Regions from separate parts of the Streptomyces sp. 2P-4 genome, predicted to be linked through region 1. Evidence: riboswitches for the same ligand, from Rfam matches in the RefSeq annotation. Region 1 holds a riboswitch; each other region holds the start of a gene.

Region 1 (2,191 bases):
AACGCGCCCGCACCGACGCGCGTGAGGGGGACCCCCGGGGCGGCTTCCGCTGCTGCTGAGGGCTGCCGTGACCGAGGTGCCCGCCGGTCATCCGGCGGGCACCTCCGTTGTGCGTGGCCTCAGCGCACCCAGTCCTTGAGCGGCTCGGTCGAGAAGGAGAAACCGACCGGGTCGGGCAGCTCGACGTCCTTGCCGAAGGGGACGGTGCGCACGGTCTCGTACAACTGCCCGTCGGGCTCGCTGTGGACCCTCACCAGGCAGTTGTCCCGGTCGATCAGGACGAAGACGGGGATGCCCGTCTCTGCGTACGCGCGGGGCTTCTCCTTGCGGTCGCGCCCGTCCGTGTCGGAATCGTACGAAGTGACTTCGACGACCATCAGGACCGGGGCCGGATCGGCCCACTCCCCCTGACCCTCGAAAGCGCCATCCGGCGCCATCGAGGCGTCGGGGCGCGCGCGACCCGACCGGTACTGGTCGACCTTCAGTCCGCGTTCGACGTGCAGCCACTGCTCGGGCCGGTGCTGCATGCAGATGCGGGCGAGCCACACGACGATCCGGTCGTGATCCCCATCCGGCATCGCCTTGACCCCCAACTTCCCGCCGATCAACTCCAGACGCAACCCCTCGATCTCGCGGGCTGCTATCCGGGCGAGGGTCTCGAACTCTTCGGTCAGGATCTGGGGGCGGTCAGCCATCACGGTCATGCCTCGCTCGCTTTCCTCGGCGGTGCTGCTTCCGACGATAGCGCCGGGCGCCCACCCCCGTCCGGCACTCTCGGCGGAGCTGACGCCCCTCACCTACCGACTGGAGCTGTGAGGACACGCTCAGCGAAGGCAGACACAACATCTAGGGGGTCACACAGAGGGCGCCCACCACATGTATGCTCATCCTCGCTGTCGCCGCAGGGGAATCCGGTGGGAATCCGGAACTGTCCCGCAACGGTATGAAGTACACCCATCGGTGTCACCGAAGTCCGACGACCTGCCGACAGTGCGCCCGGCTCGACCGAACCGGGTGCCGACCACGTCCGGGCCTCGCGGTAGGGCCTGCGGACGACGCGCGGTGCCGCCCTTGCCGGGCCCTGCCCGCGCGCGCCCGCTCGCGCCCGCACCGCCGGTGCCCCGGAGCCGAGCGAGGGAGAGCTCCCCCCGTGACCATCGCGCCTTCCGCACCGCGCGCCGAGTCCGACCCGTCCGACCACGGAGCTGAGGCCGGGGGCCCCGGGGCCGCGCTGCTGCGCACCCTCACCGAGCTGACCGCCGACCTTCCCGACACCGACCCCGGCCGTGTCGCCGCCGCCGCGCTCCGCGGCCGCAGCGCCGCCGCCGACGAGGCCGAGCTGCGCGGGCTGGCCACCGAGGCCGCCGCCGGCCTGATCTCGGAGGACCCGGCGTACTCCCGGCTCGCCGCCCGGCTGCTGACGGTCGCCGTCGCCGAGGAGGCCGCGAGCCAGGGCTCGACCTCCTTCTCCGCGTCCGTCGAGGTCGGCCACCGCGAGGGCCTGATCGCCGACCGCACCGCCGAGTTCGTCCGCCTCCACGCGAGCCGCCTCGACGCGCTCGTCGAGCACACCCTCGCCGAGGGCGCCGACGACCGCTTCGGCTTCTTCGGCCTGCGCACCCTGCACAGCCGCTACCTGCTGCGCCACCCGATCACCCGCCAGGTCATCGAGACCCCGCAGCACTTCATGCTGCGCGTCGCCTGCGGCCTCGCCGCCGACGACAGCGCCGCCGCCGTCGAGGAAGTCGCCTCCCTCTACCGGCTGATGAGCCGCCTGGACTACCTGCCGTCCTCGCCCACCCTCTTCAACTCCGGCACCCGGCACCCGCAGATGTCCTCCTGCTACCTGCTGGACTCCCCGCTGGACGAGCTCGACTCGATCTACGACCGCTACCACCAGGTGGCGCGCCTGTCGAAGCACGCCGGCGGCATCGGCCTGTCGTACTCGCGCATCCGCGCCCGCGGCTCCCTGATCCGCGGCACGAACGGCCACTCCAACGGCATCGTCCCGTTCCTGAAGACCCTCGACGCCTCCGTCGCCGCCGTGAACCAGGGCGGCCGCCGCAAGGGCGCCGCCGCCGTCTACCTGGAGACCTGGCACGCGGACATCGAGGAGTTCCTGGAGCTGCGCGACAACACCGGCGAGGACGCCCGCCGCACGCACAACCTGAACCTCGCGCACTGGATCCCC
Region 2 (2,191 bases), 760 kb from region 1:
GCATCCGCTGCCGTTCCATCCGGCTGGCCATGAAGTCCGCCAGCCGGTCGTCCGGCACCACCGGCACGGTTCCCTCGAACACGGCGCGCGCGTAGTCCTCCGACTGCAGAAGACCCGGCACCAGCCGGCACTCGTACGTGCACAGGCTCACCGCCGTCTTCTCCAGCCGCGCCCACTGCCGGAACCAGGCGGCGAGCCCTGCGTCGCCCCGGCTCAGGTGCGGGGCGGCCTTCCTCAACGCGCCCGTGTTTCCCGTGGCTTCCTCGGCGCGGTCGACGAACGACTCGTCCGGCATCCGCCGCCCCAGCTCCACCGATTCCACGGTGTGCCGGGAGAAGCGGACCAGTTCCCCGAACTGCACCCTGCTGAGGCCCGCGTGCTCGCGCAGGGCCTGGACGACGGCTCCGAAGGTCCGCAGACTGTCCGAGGGGCCGGGCTCCCGTTCCGTCTCGCAGGACGCCACCAGGTCGTCGTTGTCGCCCGCCTCGGCGTGCGTCGTCATCCGCGGCCACCTCCAGGTCCGTACGTACAGGTCGTATCCCCGCGATCGACAGCACCCAGGGTGGCGGCCGGCGCGCCGTACCGTCCACCGAATGTGCCCGTACGCTGACGCACCGTACGGGCCCCTGTACTGGATCACGACGGTCCGACCGGTGGGGCGGCCGGAGCTCGATGCCGTGCGCCCCGCCCTGTCCTGAACTGCCGTGCCCTGTGGCTGAACGCACAGGGGCGGGTCTGGCGGGGCGGCGGGCGGTCTGCGATGCTTCCGTCCGTCAAGCGACGGCGGAACGAGGAAGCCGGTGGGATTCCGGCACGGTACCGCCACTGTGTAGGGGGAGCGACTCCGCCCCAGGCCACCGCCCCGTCCGGGGTGGGAAGGCCGGAGAAGCTGTGATCCCGAGTCAGGAGACTCACGCCGTCGCACCTCGATGCAAGGGGCGGATTTCCCCGGGAGAGGCGGTGGCACCCGTGTGCCTGCGTTCGTGCGGAGGCGGCCCCGTGCTGCCCGTGCTCCGGCCTGACCGGCCCGACCGGCCTGACCGGCTTCACCCACAGTCCCGTTTCCCCGGGTTCTGACCCCCTGCGGGTTCCTTCCCCCACGCCGCATCCGCGCACCGCAGTGCCCTCACGCGCGGCCGACGAACGCCACCAGGAGTCACTTTGTCCGTACGATCCGTCATGCCCGGCCGCCGTCGGGCCACCGCGGCGGCCTTCGTCGCCGCCGCCCTCACGCTCACCGCCTGCGGCGGCGACGCCGGCACGACAGCCGGCCCCGAGGCGCGGGCCGAGGGTGAGGGGTGCATCAAGGACTTCGACCCGGCCAAGGACTACTTCCCGGTGAAGTCGACGGTGAAGCACGCCGAGAACTTCACCCTCCGGTACGAGAAGAGCTACCAGGTCCTCACCGTGAAGGAGCCCTTCCCCAAGGGGAAGCCCGAGTCGTACGTGCTGGTCAAGTGCGGTGCTCCCAAGCCGGAGCTGACCGGTGAACTGGCGTCCGCGCAGCAGGTCACCGTGCCCGTCAGGAGCCTGTACTCCGCCTCGACGACCCACCTGCCGCTGCTGACCGAGACCGGCACCCTGGACGTCCTGACCGGAGTGGCGAGCAGCGCGAACATCTCCTCCGCCCAGGTGATCGAGCGGGTGAAGGCGGGCAGGGTCACCGAGTACGCCAAGGACCGCACGCTCAACGCCGAAACCGTCATCGGGGCGAAGCCGGACGTGCTCATGACCCAGGGCACCGACGACCCGCAGTACCCGAAGCTCCGCCAGGCAGGCATCGCCGTGGTCGCCAACGCCGAGTGGCTGGAGGCCAGTCCGCTCGGCCGGGCCGAGTGGGTCAAGGCGATGGCCGCGCTCACGGGCGCCGAGAAGCGGGCGGGCGAGGTGTTCGACACCATCGAGGGCGACTACCGGAAGGTCGCGGAGAAGGGCGCCCAGGCGGCCAAGGCGGGCAAGCCCGTCGAGGTGCTGCCCGGCACGATGTACCAGGGCACGTGGTCCATGCCCGCCGGAGGCAGCTACGCCGCCCGGCTGATCAAGGACGCGGGCGGCACCTACCCGTGGGCCGGCGAGGCAGGCACCGGCGGCATGCAGCTGAACTTCGAGGCCGTGTACGCCAAGGCCGGCCAGGCCCCGGTCTGGATCGCCGACCAGAAGTGGAAGTCCACCGCCGACGCGGTCAAGGCCG
Region 3 (2,191 bases), 2.3 Mb from region 1:
GACCGTCACGCCATGGCCGACACGGGTGGATTCCAGGACGACGACTTCTGGAGCGAGTTCTACGAGTTCCTGTTCCCGCCGGAGCGCTTCTCCCAGGCCGAGGAGCTGCTGGCAACCTCCCCCCTGCTCTCCTTCCCGCCGGGCGGCCGGGTCCTCGACCTGTGCTGCGGGCCGGGGGTGTTCACCGTCCCGCTGGCCCGCCTCGGCCACCGCACCACCGGCGTGGACCGCAGTCCGGCCATGCTGGAACGGGCCCGGAAGCTCACCGCCGAAGCGGGCGCGCAGGCGGAGTACGTACGGGCCGACGTGCGGGACTACACGGCCCCGGGCGCCTTCGACACGGTCCTCAACATGTTCACGTCCTTCGGCTACTTCGAGGACCCGGCGGACAACGCGCGGGCGATGCGCACCATGCACGACTGCCTGCGGCCGGGCGGCAGCCTGCTGCTGGACGTGGCCGGGAAGGAGATCCTGGCCCGCCGGGTGGTGCCGCCCAAGGTGGTCCGGCGGGGCGGCGGCCTGCTCGTGCAGACCGACAGCGTGCTGGACGACTGGGCGCGGCTGCGCAGCGACTGGGTGCTGGTGCGGGGCGAGCGGGTGACCCGGGCGAGCCTGGTGTGGTTCGTGTACAGCGCGGTGGAGCTGCGTGCGATGGCCGTGGCGGCGGGGTTCGAACGGGTCGAGGTGTTCGGGGGCTTCGACGGCCGCCCGTACGACGAGGACGCGGACCGGCTCATCGTACGGGCGTACCGGCCGCGCTGACCGGGCCGGGTGGCCGGGCGGCCGGGCCCGCGGCACCGGCCCGGCGGGCAGGGGCGTCAGCTGAGGGGCGCACGCTCAGGGCGCAAGCCCCGGCGCGTGCGCCCTTTCACGCCCAAGTGACCGGAATGTAATATCGCCAGGTCATCGCCGCGACGGGAGACAGGAAGCCGGTGCGATTCCGGCACGGTCCCGCCACTGTGACCGGGGAGCGGTCCCCTCATGAGCCACTGCGCGCACGCGTGGGAAGGCGGGGGGAGCGCCGATCCGGGAGTCAGGAAACTGGCCAGTCGCGGGCCCGTTCCGAGGAGCGCGGACTCCCCAGGAGGCTCTACGTGTACGTCGGCATGCCCGGCTCCCTGCAGTTCCCCCCGTCCACCCGCCCGTCGCACCGCCGCGCCCTGCGCGCGGCGGCGGCCGCCGCCCTGGTCTCGGTGCTGGCCGCCGGCTGCGGCGGCGGCACCGATCCGGCCGGGGAGGACGGCAAGCCCGCGGCCGCGCCGGCGGCGGGCTTCCCGCTCACCGTCGACAACTGCGGCACCCGCACCACCTACGACAGGCCGCCCGCCCGGGCGGTCACCATCCACCAGCACCCGGCCGAGCTGATGCTGGCGCTCGGCCTGAAGGACCGCATGGTGGGCACCGCCTTCCCCGACTCCCCGGTCCTGCCGCAGTACGAGCAGGACTTCAAGGCCGTCAAGCAGCTGGCGCCGAAGGAGCCCTCCTTCGAGGCCGTCGTCAACGCCGAGCCCGACTTCGTGTACGGCGGCTACGGCAGCGCCTTCGCCGAGAAGGAGGGCCGCTCCCGCAAGGCGTTCGCGGACGCCGGCATCGACACCTACCTCAACCGCGAGTACTGCGGGAAGAAGCAGGTGTCCATGGAGGACGCCTACGAGGAGATCCGCACCATCGGCGGCATCTTCGGCGTCAGGGACCGGGCCGACGCCCTCGTCGCGGACCTGCGGGCGCGCGTCGAGAAGACCGGCAAGGCCGTGGAGGGCGCCCCGGCCGTGCCCGTGTTCGTGTACGACAGCGGCGACAAGTCGGCGTTCACCGCCGGAGGCAAGAGCCTCGGCACCGAGATCATCAGACTGGCCGGCGGGCGCAACATCTTCTCCGACCTCGACGAGGTCTTCGGCGACGTCTCCTGGGAGCAGGTCGTCGAGCGCAGGCCCGAGGTCATCGCCATCTACGACTACGCCGACGCCGGCAGCGTGCAGCAGAAGAAGGACTTCCTGCTCTCCCAGCCCGCCCTCGCCGACGTGCCCGCGATCCGGAACAAGCGCTTCGTGGTGGTGCCGCTGACCGCCACCCTCGTCGGCGTGCGCCCGCCGCACGCGGTCGAGGACCTGGCCCGCGGCCTGCACCCCGAGCGCTTCCGGTGACGGCCGCCGCCGCGGCCCGGCCGAGGGAGGAGTCCCCGCCCGGCCGG
Region 4 (2,191 bases), 280 kb from region 1:
GGCCGACTCGACCTCGCCGGACGGCGGCTCGTACAGCGGGGTGAACCACGGCTCGTAGTCGGGCCTGAGCTCGGTGATCGCCGCTTCGGCCTGGGCGTCGGCGCCGGCGAACGGCTCCTCCCTGCCCTCGCCGAGGCCCAGCGCGAGGGGGAGCACCGCGAGGGCGGCGACCACGAGCAGCAGCAGGGTGTTGATCTTCGCGTTCCGGCTCATGCCCATCACGCCGCCGCCTTCCGGTCGGAGCGGCCGGCGAGCTTGGCGACGCCCAGCCGGACCAGGTCGGACTTGCTGGACTGCATCAGCAGCCGCATCACCAGGACCGTCAGCAGGCCTTCGCTGACCGCCAGCGGGATCTGGGTGACGGCGAAGATGCCGCCGAACTTCGCGAGGGCGCCGGCGACGCCGCTGCCCGGGTCGGGGAAGGCGAGCGCCAGCTGCACGGAGGTGACGCAGTAGGTGACCAGGTCCGCGGTGAAGGCGCCGAAGAACACGGACACCATCAGCGGGGCGCCGGACCGCCGCAGCAGCAGGTAGACCCCGAAGCCCGCCCACGGGCCGGCGATCGCCATGGAGAAGACGTTGGCGCCGAGGGTGGTCAGGCCGCCGTGCGCGAGCAGCAGCGCCTGGAAGAGCAGGGTGATCGTGCCGAGCACCGCCATGATCGGCGGCCGGAACAGGATCGCCCCGAGCCCGGTCCCCGTCGGGTGCGAGCAACTGCCCGTCACAGAGGGGATCTTCAGGGCGGAAAGGACGAAGGTGAAGGCTCCGGACGCGCCCAGGAGCAGGGTGCTCTCCGGGTTCTCCTTCACCTCGCGGGTGAGTGCGCGGACGCCGTGGACGACGAAGGGAGCGGACGCGGCGCCCCAGGCGGCCGCGTGCAGCGGGGGCAGAAACCCCTCGGCTATGTGCATGTGTGGGGAGACCTCTCCAGCACCTCGTGGATGGACAGCACGCCCCGGCCGGTCTCCTGGCTCACGGGTCATGCCGCCCTGGCTCCGCCTTCCCGGGCGGTGCGGATCACCCCGCGCCGCCCAGTGGCTTCCCGCAGGAGTGGAGCCGGACTTCCCGTTCACAGTGGCGAGGGCCGCACCGGTCTTCCACCGGTTTCCCGAACACCAAGGCCCGCTGACCCTAATGGCCCGCACGGACCCGGAACAAGCCGGTGTGGGCGAGCGCACGCCCGAGCCGGATTCCGCTTCCGGGCCGTCCGGCGGCGTACGCGCTCTCCGGGAGCAGCCGGAGCCGCCGTTCCGCCGCGTGTTTCCGCCCTTGCGGCGCCCGTTCGGTCCCCCGGAGAGCCCCCGGCGCACGGCCCGGCGTGATTCCGCCGCCGTGCTCCCACCGGCGTGCGCCGGAGCCGCGGAACGGGCCCGCCCCCCGGACGGGTGCCGTCCGCTGGCGGGGCCGGCGGGGGCCGCGCAGGGTGGAGCCGTGGCCGCCGAACCCGACACCGCGAACCCGTACGACTACTCCGACCTCACCGCCCTCTTCGTCAACTGCACGCTCAAGCGCTCGCCGGAGACCAGCAACACCGAGGGCCTCATCGACCGCAGCCGCGCCGTCATGGAGTCGGCCGGCGCCCGCACCTCGGTCGTCCGCGCCGTCGACCACGACATCGCCACCGGCGTCTGGCCGGACATGACCGAGCACGGCTGGGAGACGGACCAGTGGCCCGTCCTGTACAGCCGGGTCATGGACGCGGACATCCTGGTCCTGTGCGGGCCGATCTGGCTCGGCGACAACAGCTCCGTCATGAAGCAGGTGATCGAGCGCCTCTACGCCTGCTCCTCCCTGCTGAACGAGCACGGCCAGTACGCCTACTACGGCCGGGTCGGCGGGGCGCTCGTCACCGGCAACGAGGACGGCGTCAAGCACTGCGCGATGAACATCCTGTACAGCCTCCAGCACCTCGGCTACGCGATCCCGCCGCAGGCCGACGCCGGCTGGATCGGCGAGGCCGGGCCCGGCCCCTCCTACCTGGACCCGGGATCGGGCGGCCCCGAGAACGACTTCACCAACCGCAACACCGCCTTCATGTCGTGGAACCTCATGCACCTCGCGGCGCTGCTCAAGCGCTCCGGCGGCATCCCGGCCCACGGCAACCAGCGCTCGCTGTGGGACGCCGGCTGCCGCTTCGACTTCCCCAACCCGGAACACCGCTGACGGGCGGCCCGGCCGGTGCCGGTCAGCC

Evidence for each region. A riboswitch is a leader RNA that binds a small molecule or an ion and turns the genes downstream of it on or off. The one in region 1 is predicted to bind cobalamin.
Region 2: another riboswitch for cobalamin. It lies ahead of MUK52_RS07065 (ABC transporter substrate-binding protein); the one in region 1 lies ahead of MUK52_RS10310 (ribonucleoside-diphosphate reductase subunit alpha).
Region 3: another riboswitch for cobalamin. It lies ahead of MUK52_RS00985 (ABC transporter substrate-binding protein); the one in region 1 lies ahead of MUK52_RS10310 (ribonucleoside-diphosphate reductase subunit alpha).
Region 4: another riboswitch for cobalamin. It lies ahead of MUK52_RS09170 (energy-coupling factor ABC transporter permease); the one in region 1 lies ahead of MUK52_RS10310 (ribonucleoside-diphosphate reductase subunit alpha).

The regions. Positions count from the first base shown of each region.
Region 1 is NZ_CP095011.1:2,472,118-2,474,308, forward strand. It holds gene MUK52_RS10300 (YbdD/YjiX family protein) at 1-59, shown strand, start outside; gene MUK52_RS10305 (Uma2 family endonuclease) at 120-704, opposite strand; cobalamin riboswitch at 881-1,003, shown strand; gene MUK52_RS10310 (ribonucleoside-diphosphate reductase subunit alpha) at 1,151-2,191, shown strand, end outside.
Region 2 is NZ_CP095011.1:1,708,952-1,711,142, forward strand. It holds gene MUK52_RS07060 (helix-turn-helix domain-containing protein) at 1-502, opposite strand, end outside; cobalamin riboswitch at 755-928, shown strand; gene MUK52_RS07065 (ABC transporter substrate-binding protein) at 1,162-2,191, shown strand, end outside.
Region 3 is NZ_CP095011.1:205,867-208,057, forward strand. It holds gene MUK52_RS00980 (class I SAM-dependent methyltransferase) at 13-762, shown strand; cobalamin riboswitch at 884-1,064, shown strand; gene MUK52_RS00985 (ABC transporter substrate-binding protein) at 1,107-2,144, shown strand; gene MUK52_RS00990 (FecCD family ABC transporter permease) at 2,141-2,191, shown strand, end outside.
Region 4 is NZ_CP095011.1:2,196,482-2,198,672, reverse strand. It holds gene MUK52_RS09175 (energy-coupling factor ABC transporter substrate-binding protein) at 1-213, opposite strand, end outside; gene MUK52_RS09170 (energy-coupling factor ABC transporter permease) at 219-911, opposite strand; cobalamin riboswitch at 941-1,135, opposite strand; gene MUK52_RS09165 (flavodoxin family protein) at 1,432-2,163, shown strand; gene MUK52_RS09160 (AMIN-like domain-containing (lipo)protein) at 2,186-2,191, opposite strand, start outside.